DNA from 3 places in the Pseudomonas sp. 9_2_1 genome. Region 1 is predicted to be linked to each of the others. Evidence: riboswitches for the same ligand, from Rfam matches in the RefSeq annotation. Region 1 holds a riboswitch; each other region holds the start of a gene.
What was found. A riboswitch is a leader RNA that binds a small molecule or an ion and turns the genes downstream of it on or off. The one in region 1 is predicted to bind cobalamin.
Positions count from the first base shown of each region.

Region 2: it holds a riboswitch for cobalamin, as region 1 does, so the genes downstream of both, AC5O5I_RS18015 (ABC transporter substrate-binding protein) here and cobW (cobalamin biosynthesis protein CobW) in region 1, are expected to answer to the same signal.
Region 3: it holds a riboswitch for cobalamin, as region 1 does, so the genes downstream of both, AC5O5I_RS12695 (CbtB domain-containing protein) here and cobW (cobalamin biosynthesis protein CobW) in region 1, are expected to answer to the same signal.

Region 1 covers NZ_CM181239.1:2,707,158-2,714,822, forward strand. Annotated here, with positions in the region: gene AC5O5I_RS12155 (LysR family transcriptional regulator) at 1-503, opposite strand, end outside; gene AC5O5I_RS12160 (multidrug/biocide efflux PACE transporter) at 595-1,023, shown strand; gene AC5O5I_RS12165 (branched-chain amino acid aminotransferase) at 1,104-2,123, opposite strand; gene AC5O5I_RS12170 (hypothetical protein) at 2,341-2,697, opposite strand; gene AC5O5I_RS12175 (glyoxalase superfamily protein) at 2,694-3,071, opposite strand; cobalamin riboswitch at 3,151-3,361, shown strand; gene cobW (cobalamin biosynthesis protein CobW) at 3,462-4,529, shown strand; gene cobN (cobaltochelatase subunit CobN) at 4,534-7,665, shown strand, end outside.
Region 2 covers NZ_CM181239.1:3,972,156-3,979,820, reverse strand. Annotated here, with positions in the region: gene AC5O5I_RS18040 (GNAT family N-acetyltransferase) at 1-225, shown strand, start outside; gene AC5O5I_RS18035 (OprD family porin) at 394-1,731, opposite strand; gene AC5O5I_RS18030 (pseudoazurin) at 1,728-2,162, opposite strand; gene AC5O5I_RS18025 (ABC transporter ATP-binding protein) at 2,180-2,968, opposite strand; gene AC5O5I_RS18020 (FecCD family ABC transporter permease) at 2,965-3,981, opposite strand; gene AC5O5I_RS18015 (ABC transporter substrate-binding protein) at 3,981-4,991, opposite strand; cobalamin riboswitch at 5,103-5,300, opposite strand; gene AC5O5I_RS18010 (acetyltransferase domain-containing protein) at 5,328-6,494, opposite strand; gene AC5O5I_RS18005 (TonB-dependent receptor) at 6,673-7,665, opposite strand, start outside.
Region 3 covers NZ_CM181239.1:2,829,769-2,837,433, forward strand. Annotated here, with positions in the region: gene AC5O5I_RS12670 (response regulator transcription factor) at 1-447, opposite strand, end outside; gene AC5O5I_RS12675 (DUF1272 domain-containing protein) at 666-908, opposite strand; gene cobM (precorrin-4 C(11)-methyltransferase) at 975-1,727, opposite strand; gene AC5O5I_RS12685 (cobalamin biosynthesis protein) at 1,761-2,147, opposite strand; gene AC5O5I_RS12690 (CbtA family protein) at 2,147-2,833, opposite strand; gene AC5O5I_RS12695 (CbtB domain-containing protein) at 2,843-3,031, opposite strand; cobalamin riboswitch at 3,124-3,345, opposite strand; gene AC5O5I_RS12700 (GNAT family N-acetyltransferase) at 3,427-3,906, opposite strand; gene AC5O5I_RS12705 (LysE family translocator) at 4,038-4,658, shown strand; gene AC5O5I_RS12710 (alpha/beta fold hydrolase) at 4,679-5,551, shown strand; gene AC5O5I_RS12715 (pirin family protein) at 5,648-6,535, shown strand; gene AC5O5I_RS12720 (DNA-3-methyladenine glycosylase family protein) at 6,609-7,538, shown strand.

The DNA.
Region 1 (7,665 bases):
TCCGCCTGCTCGGGCAAACGCGCCACGGCAACGTCGGCAGGGTAACTGGGCTGTGTGGCAAGAATGCCGATCTGCGCCATGCCCAGCTGGATCATTTCGATTACATCGGCATCCTCCGACGGCCCGCAGCGCAGCTCGGTGTGCGGGTAGTGCTCAGCAAACCGGGCCATTACCGCACCCTGGAAGGTAACGCTGTAGCTGTCCGACATCACCACCGACACCAGCGCCTCGACATGTTCTGCCAGCCGCACCGCCAGTGCATCGAGCTGGGCGCTGGCATCGAGAATCGCCTCGACACGCCTCAGTACCTGCCGGCCAGCCTCGTTCAGCGTGGGATGGCGGCCAGTGCGGTCAAACAGCGGGCAACCAACATCGGCCTCAAAGTTAGCGATCGCGATGCTGATAGTGGACTGGCTTTTGCGCAGCTTGCGCGCAGCGGCGGAAAAAGACCCCAGCGATGCGGCTTCGACAAACGCAACCAAGGCTTCGGGTGAGTAGCGCATGTATTGATAAAACCGATGGTAGCTATATCGCGAGTATCTGTTCTATCAAAGAAAATAGGAAGCACGACTCACGCACTGGATGGAATTTGCAATGAAAAACGTCTCTTTCACCGAACGCCTGGTTCACGCCGTCGGTTATGAAGTGTTCGCAGTGCTGCTGTGTGCGCCGCTGTTGTCCTGGGTCATGGGCAAATCGCTGGCGACAGCCGGCGCGCTGGCGGTGACCCTGTCGGTGATCGCCATGCTGTGGAATATGGTCTACAACGCGCTGATCGATCGTTATGTACAGACCGAGCGGATCCACTGGCAGGCCCGCGCGCGTTTCGCGCACGGCTTGGGCTTCGAGGCCGGCCTGGTAGTCTGGTGCCTGCCGGTGGCCGCGTGGATGCTGGATATTTCGCTTTTGCAGGCGTTCATGGTGGAGCTGGGCTTCTTCATGATCATCCTGCCCTACACCGTGCTGTACAACTGGGCGTTCGACAAAGTCCGGCACCTGCTGATGCAGCGTCGCCTGGCCTAAGGCGTGTGCCCAACTCCCACACCAATAAAAACGGGGCATGCCATTGCTGGCATGCCCCGTTTTCAAACCGCTGAAACGACTCAGGCGACTTTGACGATCCAGCCTGCCGGTGCTTCGACATCACCGCTCTGGATGCCGGTCAGCTCGTCGTAGAGCTTCTGGGTAACCGGGCCGACCTTTTCCAGGTCGTGGAACACGTGCAGCTTGCCGTTGTACTCGATGCCGCCGATCGGGGTGATCACCGCAGCGGTACCGCAGGCACCGGCTTCGATGAAGCGGTCCAGGTTGCTGATTTCGACATCGCCTTCGATCACTTTCAGGCCCAGGCGCGATTGCGCCAGTTCCATCAGCGACAGGCGGGTGATGCCTGGCAACACCGAGGCCGATTTCGGCGTGACGAACTCGTTGTTGGCGGTGATACCGAAGAAGTTGGCCGAACCGACTTCCTCGATCTTGGTGTGAGTCAGCGGGTCGAGGTAAATGGCGTCGGCGAAGTTGGCCTTCTTGGCCTCCGCGCCTGGCTGCAGGCTGGCCGCGTAGTTACCGCCGACCTTGGCTGCGCCGGTGCCTTGCGGGGCAGCACGGTCGAAGCTGGAGATCTGGAAGTTGTGCGGCTTCATGCCGCCCTTGAAGTACGAGCCAACCGGGATGGCGAATACCGAGAAGATGAACTCGGGGGCGGTGCGCACGCCAATGTTGTCACCAGTGCCGATCACGAACGGGCGCAGGTACAGGGCGCCTTTGCCGTGCGGTGGCACGAACTTTTCGTTGGCCTTGACCACCTGCTTGCACGCTTCGATGAACACATCGGTAGGCACGTGCGGCATCAGCAGGCGGGCGCAGCTGCGCTGCATGCGGGCGGCGTTCTGGTCCGGGCGGAACAGGTTGATCGAGCCGTCCTTGCAACGGTAGGCCTTGAGGCCCTCGAAGCACTGCTGGCCATAGTGCAGCGCCGTGGAGCCTTCACTGATGTGCAGTACGTTGTCTTCGGTCAGGGTGCCCTTGTCCCACTCGCCATTGCGCCATACGGACAGGTAGCGTTTGTCGGTCTTGATGTAGTCGAAACCCAGCTTGTCCCAATTAATGCTTTCGTTGCTCATGACACCCTCATTGTCTTGCAAGTGCCCGATCGCTCGGGCTGCTGTTATATGCGCACCATGCCACCATAATACATCCGCAGCAGATCGGGAACGGCCAGTCACGAATTGAGGTTGCGAGGTGTTCACCGCAAGATTTTTAGCGCCTGTGAAATCGAGCGCCGCCCGCGCGGCGCTCGGTTTCACAGGCGCCGCAAAACTTTCGCCAATCTTCAACGGTCTACCGCCCCAAGCGCTTCCCCCAATCACCGCCATGCCCCTGCGCACAAGCCTCTTCACTGTCGAACCGCACATGCCATGCCGGATGATCCAGTGCTATGCCCGCCGCCTCCAACGCTTGTGCAGTCAGCACCAGCATGCGCGTCTTGGCGTCGCCCGCCATGGCTGCAGCCTTGTCGGCTTCTTGCTCGAACACCCAGGTTATGCGCAAGCTGGCCGGAAAATCCTCAGGATCGAGCCGGTGGGTCAGCCAGCTGAAGCCGATGATTTCTGCCTTGGCCGTTTCGCAGGCATCGGTCAGGCATATCACCAGTTCACGCTCCAGCCTGGCCATTTCACGCTTGCCAGATGCCTTCACAGGTTTGCCTCGTCGTCGATCTGCTGACAGAACCGCAGCCGGTTACCGAATGGGTCCCACACCTGCATCTGCAAGCCCCAGTCCAGGCGCTCGGCTTCGGGCCGCGCGTAGCCGTACTGTTTCGCTTGCAGTTCATGCTCCAGCGCGCGCAGGTCGTCGATGCGGGCGAACACCGTCGAGCCGGGGCACGCGTCACCATGGTGTTCGGAAAGGTGCAGGATCAGGCCGTCACGATGCACCTGCATGTACAGCGGCAGGTCCGGGCTGAAGCGGTGTTCCCAGTCCAGCGTGAAACCGAGAAATTCGAGGTAGAACTCCCTGGCCTTTTCGACCGAGAAGATACGCAGCACCGGGATGGCGGGAGCGAGGGGCATGGGGCGTCCTTGACCGTGGGCAAAGACGCTACTCTAGCGCAGTTGCGCAACCTGTGGTTGACCACCCGCCAGCCACTGCGTAGCCTTGCCAGTTCGAGGTTCTTCGGCCAGGCCGAAGCTAAGACGGGAACGCGGTACAAGCCGCGGCTGCCCCCGCAACTGTAAGCACCGACAACGGATCGACACAGCCACTGCGCCAGCGCGCGGGAAGGCGTCATCCCGCCAGCCTGGCTTCAGCCGGCAACTGGAACGGTGCCAGCCAGGAGACCTGCCTCGCAACGTTTTCGACTTTCAACCGGGCGGGGTGATCCGGTGGCGAACAAGCCCGGCCGGCCTGGCCTGCGGCTGTCGTCCTGCATGCCCGCGCCATTCTGCCAAGGGCACTGCGACATGAAAACACTGGCCAAGCTCCCCGTCACCATCGTTACCGGCTTCCTCGGTTCGGGCAAGACCACCTTGCTGCGGCACATGCTCGACAACGCCCAGGGCCGCCGTATCGCGGTCATCGTCAACGAGTTCGGCGAGCTGGGCATCGACGGCGAAATCCTCAAGCAGTGCAGCATCGGCTGCACCGAGGAAGAAGCCAGCGGCCGCGTCTACGAGCTGGCCAACGGCTGCCTGTGCTGCACCGTGCAGGAAGAATTCTTCCCGGTGATGCGCGAGCTGGTGGCGCGCCGTGGCGACCTCGACCACATCCTCATCGAAACCAGTGGCCTGGCTCTGCCCAAGCCGCTGGTACAGGCCTTCCAGTGGCCGGAAATCCGCAACGCTTGCACGGTCGACGCGGTGATCACCGTGGTCGACAGCCCGGCGGTAGCCGCCGGCACCTTCGCCGCCTACCCGGACCAGGTCGATGCCCAGCGCAAGCTCGACCCTAACCTGGACCACGAATCGCCGCTGCACGAACTGTTCGCCGACCAGCTGGCCAGCGCCGACCTGGTGGTGCTGAACAAGGCCGACCTGATCGATGCCGAGGGCTTGGCCAAAGTGCGTGCCGAAGTGGCCGAAGAACTGCCGCCAGCGGTCAAGGTGATCGAGGCCAGCAGCGGCAAGTTGCCAATTGACGTGCTGCTGGGCGTGGGTGCCGAGTCCGAGGCGCACATCGATGGCCGCCGTACCCACCACGACTCGCACCACGATGGCGACGACCATGACGATCATGACCACGACGCCTTCGACTCCATCTCCATCGACCTGCCCGAAGCCGACGAAAGCCTGCTGCTTGATGCCCTGACCCAGCTGGTGGTGGAGTTTGGCGTGCTGCGCGCCAAAGGGTTTGCGGCCATCCCGGGCAAGCCGATGCGCCTGCTGGTACAGGGCGTGGGGACCCGCTTCGACAAGCACTTCGACCGCGCATGGCGCGCCGACGAGCCGCGCATCACCCGCCTGGTGCTGATCGGCCAGGACCTGGATGCGGCCCAGCTGGAAGCACGCCTGCGCAAAGCCCTGGGCGCCTGACCCCATGCACCTGCTGCGGACCCAGCCCGGTGGCTTCGTACCGGATGACAGCATTGCCGACCTCGGCCAGACACCCGCCGAGCTGGTGATTCTCTGCAGCGGCGATTCGCACCTGGCATTGCTCGCCGATACCGCCGAGCAATTGCCCGAAGACTTCCCCAGCCTGCGCCTGGCCAACCCGATGCAGGTGCAGAACCACGCCTCGGTCGACCTGTATGTCGATCAGGTGCTGCGCCATGCCAAGGTCATCCTGGTGTCGCTGCACGGCGGCGTCGGCTACTGGCGCTATGGCGTCGAGCAGCTGGTCGAGCTGGCCGCGCGTGGCGTACAGCTGATCCTGGTGCCAGGCGACGACCGCCCCGACCCGGAGCTGACCCGCCTTGGCACCGTCAGCAGCCAGCAGGCCGAGCGCCTCTGGCACTACCTGCGCCAGGGCGGCAAGACCAACGCCATCAACCTGTTCCAGTGCCTGGCCAGCCAGTGGCTGGGCCGCGACTATGCCTGGGACGAACCGCAACCCTTGCCACGCACGGCGGTGTATCACCCGGCCAAGGGCAGCGCCGTGCTGAAGGACTGGTACCCGCACTGGCACCCTGAGCACCCGGTGGCGCCGCTGCTGTTCTACCGCTCGCACCTGCAGGCGGCCAACACCGCGTTCATCGACGAGTTCTGCCAGCGCCTGCAGGCTGCCGGGCTGAACCCGTTGCCGATCGCGGTGGCCAGCCTGAAGGAAAGCGCGTGCCTGGAGCAGGTCGAAGCCTGGCTGGACGAGGTGGGTGCCGAAGTACTGGTCAATACCACCGGCTTCGCCCTGTCCAGCCCCGAACAGCCCAACCTGCGCCCGTTCCGTCGTGACATCCCGGTGCTGCAGGCGATCTGCGCGCAGGACAACCAGCCCGGCTGGGAAGCCAGCGAGCAAGGTCTTGGCGCGCGCGACCTGGCCATGCACATCGCCCTGCCAGAGCTGGACGGGCGCATCATCACCCGGCCGGTCAGTTTCAAGGACATGGCCTGGCGCAGCGAGCGCAGCCAGTCTGACGTGGTGTGCTACCGCGCTCACCCCGAGCGCATGGACTTTGTCGCCGAGCTGGCGCGTCGCTGGGTCGAGCTGGCCCGCCTGCCCAATGGGCAGAAGCGGGTGGCACTGGTGCTGGCCAACTACCCGACCCGTGATGGGCGTATCGGCAATGGCGTCGGCCTGGACACACCGGCCGCCGCGCTGAACATTCTCAGGGCGCTGCAGGCCGAAGGCTACCCGCTGGCCGAGCTACCGGGCAGCGGCACGCAGTTGATCCACCAGTTGCTCGGCGGCGTGACCAACGACCTCGACCACCTCGACCAGCGCCCCTGCGCCCAGAGCCTGAGCCTGGGCGACTACCAGGCCGCGTTCGCGCGCTTGCCCGAGGCCAATCGCCAGGCGGTGCTGGAACGCTGGGGGCCACCCGAGCAGGACCCGATGTACCGCAGTGGCCGGCTGATGGTGGCGGGCCTGCGCTATGGCCTGACCTTCGTCGGCATCCAGCCGGCCCGGGGCTACCAGGTAGATCCGAGCGCGGTCTATCACGACCCCGATCTGGTACCACCGCACGGCTACCTGGCGTTTCACTTCTGGCTGCGCCATGCCTTTGCCGCCGATGCAGTGATCCACGTCGGCAAGCACGGCAACCTGGAATGGCTGCCCGGCAAGGGCGTCGGGCTGTCGGCTGAGTGCTGGCCGGATGCCTTGCTCGGCCCGCTGCCGAACATCTACCCGTTCATCGTCAACGACCCGGGCGAGGGTGCCCAGGCCAAGCGGCGCACCCAGGCGGTGATCATCGATCACCTGATGCCGCCGCTGACCCGCGCCGAAACCTATGGCCCGTTGCGCCACCTGGAACAGCTGGCCGACGAGTTCTACGAAGCGCAGCTGCTCGACCCACGGCGTGCCCGCGAGCTGCAGCGCGATATCCTCGAACTGGTCAAGGCCACCCATATCGACCGCGAGTTGCAGTTGGAAGGGCAACTGGACGATGCCACCGTATGGCTGCCGCGCCTGGATACCTACCTGTGCGACCTTAAGGAATCGCAGATTCGCGATGGCCTGCATGTGTTCGGCCAGTCGCCGCAAGGCCGCTTGCGCCTGGATACCCTGCTGGCGCTGTTGCGGGTCGAGCGTGGCGACGGCCGCGGCGGCAATGCCAGCTTGCTGCGGTCCTTGGCCAAGGCGCTGGTGCCGGGCTTCGACCCGCTCGATTGCGACCTTGGCCAGCCATGGCAGGGTGTGCGGCCCGGGCAGTTGCAAGCCATCAGCAGCGAACCCTGGCGCACCTGTGGCGACACCCGTGAGCGCCTCGAACTGTTGGCGCTGCAGGTGATCGAGCAGGTGCTGGGCGGCACCGCACAGTTGCCTGACTTGAGCGACTGGCAGCCGGTTCACGAGGTGCTGCAGGCCCTGCGCGAAGCGGTGGCGCCCGGCCTGGATGCCTGTGGTGCTGCCGAAATGAACGGCCTGCTGGCGGCGCTGGCCGGGCGCTTCGTGCCCGCCGGCCCCAGCGGCGCGCCCAGCCGGGGCCGCCTGGACGTGCTGCCCACCGGCCGCAACTTCTACACCGTGGATGTGCGCAACCTGCCCACCACTACCGCCTGGCGCCTGGGTTTTGCCTCCGCCAACCTGATCCTCGAACGGCACTTGCAGGACCACGGTGATCACCTGCGCCAGCTCGGCCTGTCGGTATGGGGCACGGCGACCATGCGCACCGGCGGCGATGACATTGCCCAGGCCATGGCGCTGATGGGCGTGCGGCCGGTATGGGCCACCGGCAGCCAGCGCGTCGACGATTTCGAGATCCTGCCGCTGAGCCTGCTCGATCGCCCACGGGTAGACGTGACCTTGCGCGTTTCCGGGTTCTTCCGCGATGCCTTCGGCAACCTTATCCGCCTGTTCGATGCAGCGGTGCAGGCAGTGGCTGCTCTGGACGAACCCGACGACCTTAACCCTTTGGCAGCGCGCGTGCGCAGCGAGCGCGCGACCTTGCAGGCGCAGGGTGTGGACGCAGAGCAGGCTGCGCGCCAGGCCGGCTGGCGGGTATTCGGTGCCAAACCCGGTGCCTATGGCGCCGGGGTGCAGAACGCCATCGACGGGCGGCTGTGGCACAGC
Region 2 (7,665 bases), 1.3 Mb from region 1:
CGCCTGTTCGTCTCGCCGGCCTACCGTCGGCATGGCCTGGCCGCGGCGTTGTTTGCGGCATTGCGCGAGCGAGCGGAGCAGGCGGGTGTCGACTGCCTGTACCTGCATACCCACCCGTTCCTGCCGGGGGCGATCGCGTTCTGGCAGCGGCAAGGGTTCGCGGTGGTGGATGTGGAGCAGGACCCGGTCTGGCAGACCACCCACATGCAGTTGCGCCTGGGCTGACAATGACAAAGTGCCGCGCTGGCCTCTTCGTGGCTAAACCGCTCCTGGAACTGCACATAGCTGACTGATTTAGCAGGGACCCTGTGGGAGCGGGTTTACCCGCGAAAGGGCCGGTCCAGCCAATACACGGATCAGCGCATCAGCCCCGACTCAAGCAACGCGGGGGTGTCAGAACGCCCACGACAACGGCCATTCCACCGCCAAGCGTATCTGGTCCCCATCCAGCTCTGCCTGCGCCGTATTGCCCCGGTGCACGTTATGCCTCAGCGAAAACGTGGTGCCCTTGGCTTTGCCACTCTGCACCACATAGCGCGCCTCCAGGTCCCGCTCCCAATGCTTGCCACCCTTGCCGTAGCCCAGGTACGCATAACCGCCCGCAGGGTCGACGTGGCTGCCATCGATATCGAACCCGCGCACGTACAACGCCGTCAGGTTCAGCCCCGGCACGCCGTAGGCGCCCATATTCAGGTCATAGCGGGCCTGCCACGACTTTTCGTTCGGCGCGTTGAAGTCCGACATCTGCACCGCGTTGGCAATGAAGATCGCCCCTCGGGTCACGTAATCGAAAGGCGTATCGCCGTGCACCTGCTGCCAGCCCAGGCTGAAACCGTGCGACCCTTGGTTGTAGCGCGAGACCAGGCTCCAGGTGGTGTTGTCGATACGCCCTGACAGCGCCTTGCCGGTGTCGGTGGTGCGGTACAGGTTGAGGTCCAGGCTGATACTGCGGCGATCATCCAGGGCATGGCTGAGCGTGCTGCCCAGGTAGTGCTGGTTCCAGCTGTCCTCGTAGCGTGAGCTGTAGAGGCTGCCGCTGAAGGCGGGGGCGGGGTTCCAGACTACGCCCGCCAGGTCGAAGCTGTTGCCCTGGCGGCCGTTGGAATAGTTCACCACAAAGCCTTGGTCGTGGCTGGACGCATTGCGGTCGGTACTTTCGTTGAAATGCCCGGCCACCAGCTTGAGGGTGTCGACCTCGTTGCTGGTGAGGAAGAAGCCGGTGGCGGTCTCGGGCAGCAGGCGGCTGTCGGACGAGCTGAACACCGGGGTCTTGATCCGTTGCTCACCATAAGACAGTACGGTGTTGGACAAGCGCAGCTTCAGCGCAGCCCCTGCGCGGCTGTACTGGTTTTTTGGGTGGCCAGCGTTGTCCACCCCCAGCAGGCGCGCCTTGCCCGCGCGGCCGCCGCCGCTGTCGAGCTGCACGCCCAGATAGGCATGGGCATCCACGCCGACACCGATCAGCCCTTGGGTGAAGCCGGACTGCACGCTGCCCATCAAGCCATAGGCCCATTCCTCGGCCTTGCCGTTGCGCTCGCTGCGCGGTTTGTAAGCATTGCGCGCAGCGCTGTTGCGCCCGCCATGCTTGAAGTCGCGCTGGTCGAACACGCTGCGGTTGAGGATGTTCCAGCTGCCATCCTCGACAACGCCATTGCTTTGCGACTGGGCGGAATCGGCCTGGGCGAAGGGGGCAAGGCCCAGCACCGACAGTGCCAGCAGCAGTCGGGTCATTGCCCGGCCCCAAGCTTTTGCAGTTGTGCTGCAAAGCGCGTTTTGGCCCGTGCCGGCAAGCTGGCGGGCAGTTCTGCAGCCGGCGCGTCACCCACCTGGATCAGCATCACCATGCCCATCGCCAGGTGCGCAATGCACTGGATGCCGTACACCCCGGGCACGCTGAACGTCTGCTCGAACGGCTGGTTCAGCTTGCTCTTGAACGGTTCGGCGCCGGCGGGCAGCAACCCTGCGACGCTGGCTGCGTTGTGGCCGCTCTGGGTGGGCAGGAAGCGCACGCTGTCGCCGGGGGCGATGTGCAGGTGGTCCGGCTCATAGACCATTGCCCCCTTGCTGCCACGGTTGAGCATTTTCACTTCATGCACCTCGGCCAGCGCGGCCGGGGCAAGCAGGGCGCTGGCGAGCAGCAGGGCGACAGGGCGCAACAGCATGGGCAGAACTTCCTGGTTCAGGGGGCGCGGAAACGCAGGATGCGCGCGCCGTCGAAAGGGTCGGTGAGGTAGCGGGCATGGACGCCAAAGGTGCTAAGCAGGCGTTCGGGGGTGAGTACCTCGAACGGTTTGCCGAGGGCGACCAGGCGGCCTTGGTCGAGTACCGCGATGCGGTCGCAGGTGAGCGCCTGGTTGAGGTCGTGCAGGGCCACCAGGGTGGTTACCGGCAGCGCCTGCACCTGTTGCAGCAGGCTCAGCTGGTGCTGGATATCCAGGTGGTTGGTCGGCTCGTCCAGCAGCAACACCTGCGGCCGCTGCGCCAGGGCGCGGGCGATGTGCACGCGCTGGCGCTCGCCACCGGACAGCGAGCCCCACAGGCGTGTGCGCAGGTGCAGGGCATCGAGGTCGGCCAAGGCTTGCTCGACGATGGCGCGGTCGTGCGAGGCAAACGGTGCCAGTGCCGACAGCCAGGGTGTACGGCCAAGGGCCACGGCGTCGAATACGCTGATCGCATCGAGGGTGTCGGCCTGCTGCTCGACCAGTGCCAGGGCCTGAGCAACACGACGGCGCGGCAACCGCGCCAGGGGTTCGCCCAGTAGCTGCACGCTGCCGCTGGCCGGTTTGCGCAGCCCCGCCAGCAACTTCAGCAGCGAGGATTTGCCGGAGCCGTTGGGGCCGACGATGCCCAGGGTTTCGCCACTCACCACATCGAGGTCGATAGCCTCGAGCACGGTTCTGCCGGCCAGTTGCAGCCCCAGGCCCTGGCAGCTCAAGGGCGCGAGCTGTAGCGCGGTCATGACTGTCATGGGCGCCCTCGACGGCTGACCAGAATCAAGGCGAAGACCGGTGCGCCGATCAGTGCGGTGACAACACCAACCGGGATTACCTGGCCGCTGATCAGCGTGCGCGAAAGGATGTCGGCGGCAATCAGGAACAGCGCGCCGCCCAGGGCGCTGGCCGGCAGCAGACGGCTGTGGCCGGGGCCGAGGATCAGCCGCAGGGCATGCGGGATTACCAGGCCGACAAAGCCGATGGCGCCGACGATGGACACCATCACCGCCGTCACCAGCGCCGCGCAGCTGATCAGCAGCAACTGGGTACGGCGCACCGGGATGCCCAGCGACGCAGCCGAATCGACGCCAAAAGTGAAGGCATCCAGCGCGCGGCGATGCCACAGGCACACCAGCAAACCGCACAGCGCCACCGGCACCGCCAGCCACACCGAGGGCCAGCGCACACCACTGAGGTTGCCCAGCAGCCAGAACAGGATGCCGCGCGCCTGCTCGGCAGTGGCCGACTTGGTGATCAGGAACGCTGTCAGGGCGTTGAACAGTTGCGAGCCGGCGATACCGGCGAGTATCACCTGCGCGTTGTTGCTGCTGGGCCCGGCCGCGCGGGCCAGCACCAGCACCAGGGCGAATGCCGCCACGGCGCCGATGAAGGCGCCGGCAGACATGCTCAGTGCCAGGCTGCCCAGCCCCAGCAGGCCGACCAGCACCGCGCCAGTCGAGGCGCCGGCCGACAGCCCGAGCAGGTACGGTTCGGCCAGCGGGTTGCGCAACAGCGCCTGCAGGATCACCCCGCAGGTGGCCAGGCCGGCACCGCAGGCTGCGGCGACCAGGGTGCGGGTCAGGCGGTAGTTCCAGACGATGCCGGCGTCGATCGGGTCGACCGGGTAGCCGGCCTGCCACAAATGGTTGGCCAGGACCTGGCCGACCACGCTCGGCGACAGGCTGGTTTCGCCGATTACGGTGCCGGCCAGCAGCGCCGCCAGCAGGGCTGCCAGGGCAACTGCGAGGCTGGGTAGCAGGCGGCTCATCACGGCGCTGCTTTACCGCTGGCGAAGGCACTGGCCAACGTCTGCACACCGCGGAACAGGCGGATACCCGCCTGCATGGCGTCGGCATCGAGGATGATGATGCGGTCGTGCCTGACCGCGTCCATGTTGCGGGTAACCGGGTCGCTGCGCAGGAATTCAAGCTTCTTCTGGTAGTCATCGGCGGGGAAGCGGCGACGGTCCATGCGCGCGATGATCAGCCAGGTCGGGTTGGCCTTGGCCAGTGTTTCCCAGCCCACGGTTGGCCATTCCTCACTGGACTCGACCACGTTGCGCACGCCGAGGCTGCGCAGCATGAAGTCGGCGACCCCTTGGCGGCCTGCCACGTAGGGGTCGATGTCCAGGTCGGCGCTGGAGAACCAGAACAGCGCCGAGGTCGCCGACAGGTCCTTGCCGGCCAATTGCGCCCTGGCGCTGTCCAGGCGGCCTTTCAGTTCGGTGTTCAGGGCGGTGCCGCGGTCCTGCACGTCGAAGATCTCGGCCAGCTGGCTGACGCTCTTGTAGATGCTGTCGACCTGGAACGCCTGCAGGCGAGTGCCGTCTGCGCCCACCAGGTTGTCCTTGCCTTCGCAGTCCGAGGGCAGCAGGTAGGTGGGGATGTTCAGTTCGTCGAACTGTTCACGGGTGCCGACCACGCCCTGGGCGCCGACCATCCATTCGAACTGCACCGCCACCAGTTGCGGGCGCTTGCCTGCTACCGCCTCAAAGCTGGGGTCGTTGTCGGCCAGGCGCGGCACTTTGTCGTTCTGTGCCTGGTATTCGGGCAGCACGTTGTTGAACCACAGCGAGGTACCCGCCAGTTTGTCACCAAGCCCCAGTGCGTAGAGCATTTCGGTGCCGGCCTGGCCGATGGTGACGGCGCGTTCCGGTGCCTGGGCGAAGGTCTGCGGCTGGCCGCAGTTATCGACAGTCAGCGGGTAGTGAGTGGCGGCGGCCTGGGCCAGGCCGGTAAAACCAAGGCCGGCGAGCAGGGTGGCGATGCGGGGCAGCATGCGGGGCGATCTCCTATCGGACAGTTCTGGTGAGGAACGCACGGACAGGCATCGCCGAGCCCCCGCTGGCGGCAGGGGCAACACTGATAGCCAATCCCGGACACCCCGCCGGTTGGTGAATGCAGGCCGGCAGGTCTCCTGACTGATGCGTCATGGCCCGGCTCCGGCCTTCCCGGGTCGGTCACCCAGTGGCATCGATGGAGCAGGCTCGGCATCTACAGTTGCGGGGGCAGTTCCGTTTGGCCCGTGTTGGCAGGCCTGGGATTCCCTATTATTTCCGTGGTGGAAACCGGCGGCCCGCATGGTAGACCATCACGCCGCCGGTTAAAACGCTTTTCAGAAGTACTTCAGCCAGGTGATGTCGCGCCGCCGCGCCTTCAGGCGGGCGAACCCGCGCACCGGCAGGTACAGCGAAACCGCCAGCAATACCGCGGCCAGCCATACCGCGGCGATGCCGTCAAAGCCGAAGTAGTCGCCCTGGTTGAGACCGAACAGCGCCACGCTGGCCAGGTACAGCAGCTTCAACACATACAGGTGCAGCAGGTAGAAGAACATCGGCGCCGCACCGAACACCGCCAGGGCGCTGATCCAGCGCGCCTGCCCGGCACGCTCGAAGGCGCGCAGCAGCAGCAGGCCACAGCCCAGGGTCAGGGCCAGGAACAGCAGCGACGGTGGGTATTTGGTGATGTTGAAGAAACTCATCAGGGTTTGCGTGAGGGTCGGGTAACCATTCCAGGGCGCCTCGCCGTAGCCGTTGAGCATGCGCAGCACGACAAAGCCCAGCAGTGCGATCAGCCCGGCCACCCGCAAGCGCTGCTGGCGTCGACCGGCTTCGCTGCCGCGCGCGAACCAGGGGCCCAGGCCGTAACCCAGGGCGATCACGCCGATCCACGGCAGCACCGGGTAGGAGGTGCGCAGGCGCAGGTTGTCGGAGAACTCCAGCCAGCCGCGGTCATGCAGGATCGCCCATGGCACGTGCAGGGCCGACTCCACACCGAAGTGCAGGCCATCAAGCAGGTTGTGGCCGGCGATGATGATCGCGCCCACGGCGATCAGGGCTGCGCGTGGCAGCCACACCAGCAGCGACAGGGCGATCATGCTGACGCCGATCGCCCAGATCACTTGCAGGTAGATCACGCTGGGCGGCAGTTGGAAGGTCCAGGCGAAGTTGACCAGGGTGAACTCCAGCACCACCAGGAACAGCCCGCGCTTGAACAGAAACGCCGAGACATCGCTACGGCCCTGGTACTTCTCGCCGTACAGCCAGGCTGACAGGCCGGTCAGCAGGACGAACACGGGCGCACACAGGTGCGCCAGGGTGCGGCTGACGAACAGCGACGGTTCGGTGGTGTCGATGGCCATCGGGTCGCCGACCTGATGGTGCAGGAAGAAGGTTTCGCGGACATGGTCCAGGAGCATGAACAGGATCACCAGGCCGCGCAGGGCGTCGATGCTCTGCAGGCGCTGGGTAAGCAGGGTAGGGGTGGCGCTGGCGCTTGTCATGGGGGATCGCTGGCAAGAATGGATGTCAAATGGAATGTTATCTTATAACTTATTGGGGTTTGATGGGTAGGGGTTTTTGTGTTGCCTGGTGGTTGCCACCAGATATGCAGCGCCTGTCAGCCCTGATGCGATCCCTATGCCAGCCCTGCCCCAAACAAGCCGACCCAGGCAACCCAGTTCAAAACCTATAATCCACCGTCGCAAACCAGGCCCGTGGCATCCCCATCAACCACTGCTCACCACTGAACGCCGACACCACATACTCCCTGTCAAACACGTTGTTCACCTGCAAGCCCAAACGCACATCCGGCAACACCCGCCAGGCGATATTGGCATCGACCACGGTATACCCGGGGGCGCTCTGGGTATTGGCGGTGTCGGCATAACGCTCATCCACGTAGCGCGCACCCACGCCGGCCTCCACCTGCTGGCCAAAGCCTTTGCTCAACCACAGGTTGGCCGTGCGCCGGGGCACGTTTGCCGGCCGGTTGCCCGCGCGGTCCTGGGCTACACCACCCACCGTCTCGTCAAAGTCGTCATACCTGGCGCGCACCAGCGACGCGTTTACCGACACCTGCCACTGATGCGCCAGCGCCAGCTCCAGGGTCGCCTCCAGGCCATCCGAGGTCTGCTGGCCGGCCTGCTGCTTGTCGTGGGTGAGCGGGTCGTCCACCAGCAGCTTGTTCTTGACGATATGGTAGGCCGCCAATGTCCATTCGCCGCGCCTCTCCCAAAAGCGCTGCTTAAGGCCCACTTCGGTCTGCTTCGCTTCGGTCAGGTCGTAGTGCATCTGTGCCGGGCTCAGGCTGATGAGGTTGTCTACCCCGTCCTCGCTGGTGGAATACTGGCCGTACAACGACAGATCCTCCGTCAGCGCAAAAACCAGCCCGGCGCGCCAGTTGCCGCCTTGCAGGCTGCGGTCGCTGCGGCTGTCAGTGCCCAGGTTGTCGCGGTCGATATGGTTCTGGTCACGGCGCACGCCGGTCACCAGCGACAGGCGATCGGTGAGTTGCAGGCGGTTTTCCGCAAACAGCGCGAAGGTGCCGGTGGTGGCGAGCGATTGCGGTCGCAGCGGCGAGGCGCTGTGGAAGTCGCCCGGTTGCGGCTGCCATGGGTCGATGTAGTCGCCGCCCACATCGTCGTACGGCGCATTGCTGTCGATGTTGAAACG
Region 3 (7,665 bases), 120 kb from region 1:
CATTTCACGGTTGGAGAGGCTTTCCAGGCGCACGGGTTCGCTCTCCAGCGAGTTGCTGTTGACCGACATCTGCGGGAAGGTCGAATAGCCCTTGATCAGGGCCTTGAGGGCAAACACCAACGGATCGGTATCTTCATCCTTGGTGACGAAGGCGCCGATGCCGGCATCCAGACAGCGGCGTACGTACAGATCGGTGGCCTGACCGGTCAGGACCATGATTTTCGGCACTGCCTCCAGGCACTGCAGGCGTTTGATCACTTCCATGCCGTCCAGCCCGGGTAGCCCGATGTCCAGAATTACAACGTCCGGGCGCAGCTCGCGGGCCACCTGCGCCACGATCCGGCCGTCGCCCACTTCGCCGACAACATGGAAGCGCTCGCGCTCGAGGATAGTGCGCAAAGCGACCCGGACGATCGGGTGGTCATCGACGATCAGCACGGTTGTCATGAGAAAACTCCTGTCAGGATGTGGTCCGCCTTCCTGGATCACTCAGGAATACGTCTGCAAGCGGGTTAATCGGAAGCGCTGCAAGATACGACCAATCCTGAAGTTTGGTAATGCCGAGTATAGAAGTGTTGATAATCCTCGGGTGCCTTGTTGAAAATTCCTACAAATAATGGAAAGACATCACCGCTAACAAGGCGGAGTGTCGATTTTCTGGTCGGTCAATTGCAGGCGAGGTGTGTTTTATTCACGCGCAAGGGCGAGGCGGGGTTGTTGGCCAAGGCCTGGCCGACCCGCGTCGGACGGGTCACCAGCTGGCCTTTGCAGTTCGGGCAATAGCCCTGCAAGCGGGTTTCGACGCAGGTGCGGCAGAAGGTGCATTCAAAGGAACAGATCAGCGCGTCAGGGCTGTCGCCAGGCAGGTCGATATCGCAGCATTCGCAGTTGGGGCGTAGATCCAGCATGAGCTTGACTCCGGTTCGCAAGCGGGAACCCGGAGTCTGCTACGCCTGTGGTGAGCCTGGCAATGCTCAGTCGCCAGGGCGATACAAGTGGGCGTGCCCTGCGCGGTACAAGGCCGAATCGGCGAACGGAGTGTTGCCCAGCACATGCCCCACCAGAATCAGTGCGGTGCGGCGGAAGTCCTTGGCGGCGACACGTTCGGCGATGTCGCCAAGGCTGCCACGAACCCAGTCCTGGTCTGGCCATGTGGCGCGGTGCACGACCGCCACCGGGCAGTCTGCGCCATAGTGTGGCAGCAGTTCGTCGACGATCCGCGAGAGGTGCTTGACCCCCAGGTGAATCGCAAGCGTGCTGCCATGGCGCGCCAGGTCCGCCAGCTGCTCGCCGGGTGGCATCGGCGAGCTGTCGCCATAGCGGGTCAGGATCACCGTCTGTGCCACCTGCGGCAGGGTCAGCTCGCAGCCGAGCAGGGCGGCGCTGGCGGCCGTGGCGGTGACACCGGGGATGATCTGGTAATCGATACCCAGCGCCTGCAGGTGGCGGATCTGCTCGCCGATGGCGCCGTACAGGCTGGGGTCCCCGCTATGCACGCGGGCGACGTCCTGGCCTTGCTGGTGCGCCGTGCGCATGGCGGCGATGATCTGCTCCAGGTGCAGCTCGGCACTGTTGATCACGGTTTCGGCCCGGTGGCCTTCGAGCACGGCAGCAGGCACCAGCGAGCCGGCGTAGATGATCACCGGGCACTGACGAATCAGCCGTTGCCCCTTGACCGTGATCAGTTCCGGGTCGCCGGGGCCGGCGCCGATGAAGTAGACCGTCATGGAAAGTCCTTGCAATAAATGAGGGTGCAGCGTTCAGCAGGCCAGCGCGAGGGTTGCCGGGCCCATCACCTGGCGTGTGAGCAGCAACCGCGCTGTGCCGAGCCCCTGGCTTGCCAGGGCCAACGCCGCGCTCTCGGCCACCCCCCAGCAACCCGTGTGGGCATGGGCCACAGCAGAACGGTGGCTGAGCAGGTTGGAGTAGGGTTGCAGTTGCGCGCCATGGTACAGCACCAAAGGCAAACCGAGGTGTTCGGCCAGTTGCTGTAACCCCGGTTCGTTGGCCTTCAGGCTGATGCTGGCGATACCGTGCAGGTCGGCCAGCGCCAGGCCCTGATTATCCAGGGCCTGGCGCAGAAGGCTGAGCAGCGTATCCACCGGGCAGCCCCGGCGGCAGCCAAAACCGGCGTAAAAAACTGGCATCAGGCCTGGCTTGAGCGGCGGAACAGCCAGGCGCTTAGCAGGCCCAGGGCCAGCCAGAAGGCGGCGTTGGTCAGCCAGGAGGCCAGCTTGAACTGGGCTTCCAGTGCTTCGGGAGCCAGGCTTTCGTGCACCTCCGGTTGCGGCGCGCCAATTACATGCGGCACCACCAGCAGCACGGCGCCCAGCGCTTTCAGCAGCCCGTGGCGGGCAAACGCCAGCAAGGCCAGGCCCAGGGCGGTGGCGCTGGCGGTGCCAATCCACCAGGCCTGACGTTGCCCAAGGTCGGCCGCAGCCGTACCTGGCAGTTCTGGGGGCAGGCCCAGGGTTGGCGCGAGGCAGAACACGGCGAAGCCCGCCAGCCCCCACAAAGCCCCCGTGCTGGCGCGCTTCGGAGCGCGCAGGCTGTAGAGCGCGGCCAGGATCAGGGCGAAGCCGACCGCCACCACCAGGTTGCCACCGGTCGTAGACAGCACGCGCTGCCAGCCGTCTTCCGGCGACCAGGCTTCGGCGCTGTGCTCATGGGCAGCGACTTCGCTGCCATGTTCGTGGTGTGCGGCCGGGGCCGAAGACTCGTAGGTTTCCGCCTGAAGAATCAACGGGGCCACCCAGAAGCTTTGCAACAAGGTCAGCAACAAGGCCGCAAGCAGCCCGCTGAAGCCCGCAGTACGGGCAATGCGCGTGATCATCGGGCGTACTCAGTGGCAGGGGAAGGCGGCGCTGTGGCGGGTATCGTGGGCAGCGTTGTGCACGGCCTCGATGTGCGAAAAACCGGCGAAGTAGACCAGGCACAGGCCGAGCAGGCTGGCGCCGACGGCGATGACGACGCGTTGGCTTAGCGTGGTGGGGGTGGCAAGGCTGTGTGGCTTGGCGCTGGTGACGGGCATGACGCGTTCCTCTGCTTTTTTGTGGGCAACGGACAAGCGCGGCAGCCCCGAGCGTGATTGCCCAGGGAATGCGACAGCGCCCGCCCACCGCGGGGTGTTCATGAACGCCAGGCCGGTCTCCGGGCTTGCGAGGAAGAGCAGGGCTCCTGAAAAGCGTCACCTTCCCATGCCGAACTACGGGCACAGTGGTACAGACGCTTCGCTCGCTTACCGTTGCGGGGGCAGCACCGGGCTAGTCCGACCCTGCTGAAGGGCCGCGACGCACCGGTTTCCCGTTTCACCCCAGAAGGGGCACCTGAACGCAGGCATAAGGAGAGCATGGGGCGGGCGTGGCGTCAATTGCGGGATATGAGCTGGGCCCTGATGCCCCCCCTAACAGCGGCTCTCCCGCCCCATCAACCGCGAGCAAACGCCGCCAGCTTCTCCCCGTCCAGGCGATAGCGCACCCACTCGTCCTGCGCCTCGGCCCCCAGCTTCTGGTAAAAGCCGATCGCCGGCTCGTTCCAGTCCAGCACGCTCCACTCCAGCCGCCCGCAGTTGTTCGCTACCGCTTCGCGCGCAATGTGCTGCAGCACTTGCCGCCCCGCGCCATCGCCGCGCTGCTCGGGCGTGATATACAAGTCTTCCAGGTAGATGCCGTTGCGCCCGAGCCAGGTCGAGTAGCTGTAGAAATACACGGCGAAGCCGATTGCCTGGCCATCGCGTTCGCACATCAGGCCATGCACCGTGCTGCCCTCGTCGAACAGGCTGTGCTCGATGTCGGCGACGCTGGCGATCACTTCGTGACGGGCACGCTCATACTCGGCCAGTTCGGTAATGAAGGCCAGAATCTGTTGCGCATCGGTGCGAACGGCAGGGCGAATGGTAACGCTCATGTTGACGGCTTCCTTGATTCGGGTAGCAATACAGTGAGGTGTATCTACATAATTTAATGGAACTGTACTGGTCGCAGGGGAGGGCGACTCCGTTAGTGTGACAGCACCTATAAAGAAAGTGGACCGCCCCTATGCTCGCCTCTGCCGACCTGCTGACCGCCTTCGTGCTGTTTGCCTTCGTGTCCTCCATCACGCCCGGCCCCAACAACACCATGTTGCTGGCCTCGGGGGTGAACTTCGGCGTGCGCCGCTCGATTCCTCACGCTGTGGGCATCAGCGTCGGTTTCATGGTCATGGTGCTGGCCGTTGGTCTGGGCCTGGGCGAGGTGTTCAAGGCCTGGCCGCCGCTGTACACAGTGCTGCGCTACACCGGGGCGGCCTACCTGCTGTACCTGGCCTGGAAAATCGCCACTTCCGGGCCAGTCGGCACGGCTTCGTCCGGTGCTCGCAAACCCATGGGCTTCTGGGGCGCAGCGGCGTTCCAGTGGGTCAATCCAAAGGCCTGGGTGATGGCGGTGGGGGCGATTACAACCTATACACCGGCGCAAGGCTATGTGACCAACGTGATCGTCATCGCCGCCTTGTTCGCCCTGGTCAACCTGCCCAGCGTGGGCGTGTGGGTGATGTTTGGCAGCGCGCTGCGCAACCTGCTGCAGAACCCGCGTTGGCTGATGCTGTTCAATGTCCTGATGGCCCTGTTGCTGGTGATTTCACTGTACCCGCTTCTGTTTGTAGAATCGGCGTTTTCCTAGCCCGCGAGTTGCCCAAGCCCATGCAGTTGATCCCCTGGTCCCACGAATGTGCCGAAGGCTTCACCCTGCGTGGCTGGCGCACCGCGGCCAGCGGCAAGCCGCTGCTGCATTTCTTGCACGGTAACGGCTTCTGCTGCCTGGCCTATCAGCCTTTGCTGATGCGCCTGGGCGAGCATTTCGACCTGTGGCTGTGCGATGTCCAGGGGCACGGTGACAGTGACCATGGCGGGGCGTTTCGCGGCTGGAACCGTACCGCCGCGTTGGCCGTGGAGGCATTTCAGGCCGGGCGTGGCGAGTACGGCGAAGTGCCGCGCTTTGCCGTCGGGCACAGCTTTGGCGGCGTGCTCACCGGGCTGATGCTGGCCAGTGAGCCGCAGCTGTTTGCACGTGCCGTGTTGCTTGACCCGGTGCTGTTCAGCCGGCGCATGCTTGGCGTGATGGGCGCGGCGGCCCTGGTTGGCCTGCACCAGCGCCACGCCCTGGCGCGCAAGGCCGCGAGCCGGCGCAGCCACTGGCCTGATCGCGAAGCGGCGCTCGCTTCACTGCAAGGCCGTGGCATCTTCAAGGGCTGGGCAGATGCGGCGCTGCAGGCCTATGTCGAACATGCCATCGGTGATTGCGGCGAAGCGGTGGTCCTCAAATGCCGGCCCAGCCGTGAGGTGGAAATATTCAGCTCGTTCCCCAGGCGCATGTGGGCAAGCCTTGCTGCGATCAGCACCCCTACGCAGGTGTTGTATGGCGAGCACACCTATCCCTTCGTGCCACACTCGGTAAGTCGGCTGGCGGCGCTCAACCCGAATGTGACTGCGCAACAGGTAGCGGGCGGGCATTGTTTCATGCAGGAGGACCCTGGCAAGGCAGCTGATCAGGTGCTCGATTTCTTGCAGGGCTGATTGTTCCATCCATGGAACGATGCATGCCAAAACAGCTGACTACCGCCCGATTGACATCATTGATAAGGTTATCCCAGCCAAGAGAGGAGCCTTCTCATGAAAAAGATTCTGGGCATCCACCGCAACCCGCACGCTCATTGGGTGGGGGATGGTTTTCCGGTGCGCAGCCTGTTCACCTACGACAACCTGGCCAGCCAGATCAGCCCGTTCCTGCTGCTTGACTATGCCGGCCCCCATGATTTCACCCCGACTGCTGCACGACGGGGTGTCGGCCAGCACCCGCACCGCGGCTTTGAGACTGTGACCATCGTCTACCAGGGCGAGCTGGAGCACCGTGACTCCACCGGCGCTGGCGGTCTGATCGGCCCTGGGGATGTGCAGTGGATGACCGCCGCCAATGGCATCATCCATGAAGAGTTCCACTCCCCAGCCTTCGCCCGCAGCGGCGGCACGCTGGAAATGGTACAGCTGTGGGTCAACCTGCCGGCGCGGGACAAGCGGGCAGCGGCCGGGTATCAGACGCTGCTGGCCAACGACATCCCGGTGGTTGCACTGGACGGCGAGGGCGGTAGCTTGCGGGTCATTGCCGGTAACTACCTTGGGCACCAAGGCCCGGCGCGGACTTTTACTGCAATGGATGTGTGGGACCTGCGCCTGACTACTGGTGCAGCCTTGCAGCTGCCGGTGGCCGCAGGGCGCAACGCGGCGTTGGTGGTGTTGCGCGGGATCGTGCGGGTCAACGGCGAGCGCGAGGCCGGCCCCTCCAGCCTGGTGCTGCTTGACCCGGCTGGCGAGGACATTACCCTCGAGGCGCCGGAAGGTGCCAGTGTGCTGCTGCTCAGCGGGGAACCGATCGATGAGCCAATCGTCGGCTACGGCCCGTTCGTGATGAACAGCCAGGCCGAGATTGCCGAGTCGTTCGACGATTTCCATGCCGGAAGGTTTGGGCAAATGCAGGATGCGCGGGACGGCGCTGCGCATTGATCATGGCGGATTGAATAGCCCGTACCGGCGACAAGCCCGGTACAGGCTACCGGTTTGCTGGCATGATGCAGCCATGCCCAAGCTCACCCGCCTGCACGCCGTGCGCCGATCATTTCCTACCCCACACCACCACATACTGTGGCTGCGCTACCGTGCCCCCTACCACTGGGCTTCGACCGTGGCATTCCTCGCCGCCCGCTGTATCCCTGGCATCGAAACCTGCCTCGACGGCACCTACAGCCGCTCGTTGGTGATTGCCGGTCAACACGCCGTGATGCACGCCACCCCTTTACCTGACCAACGCCTGCAGGTCCGCCTTGAAGGGGTGCCCTGCGCTGCGCTACCCGGCCTGATCGCCAGGCTTCGCCGGGTATTCAACCTTGACGCCGACCCTGTGCGCATCGCTGCCGAGCTATCTCGTGACCCACTGATGGCCCGGCTGCTGCAACAGCGTCCAGGCCTGCGTGTACCGCAAGGCTGGGACGCTTGCGAGCAGGCGATGCGCACGGTACTCGGGCAGCAGATCAGCGTCGCCGGCGCCATGACCCTGGCCGGCCGGCTGGTGCAACGCCACGGTGTCCCGCTGCGTCTCTCGGCGCCGGGGTTGAGCCACGTTTTCCCTGCTTTGTCAGTGCTGGCGGCTGCCCGGTTCGAGAACCTGGGCATGCCCAAGGCAAGGGCCGCCACCCTGGGCACGCTGGCCAATGCCTTGCTCGCCGAACCGGGCCTGTTGCGCACAGGGCAAGTGCTGGATGTGGTGCTGGGTAACCTCTGCAAGCTCAAAGGCATCGGCCCATGGAGTGCGCAGTACCTCGCCCTGCGCCAGGCCGGCGCTGCCGACGCGATGCCGCTGGGCGATGTGGCCCTGGTCAAGGCGTTGCGCTTGCTGGAGGGGGCTGATGCGCAATTGGCTGATCGGGCATTGGCATGGCGACCTTGGCGAGCCTATGCAGCCCAGCATCTGTGGGCGTCGTTGGCCACAGGCGAGACCGCTCGTCGTTAAGTGCGCGATTGCGATCGAACACCCCCAGTGTCTGCGGATCTTCCACTAAGGTGCTAGATGATTCCCCCGAAAGATCATTGCCCCGGCGCATGGACGCCTGCCCGGGCATGCGCAATATCAATTGGCG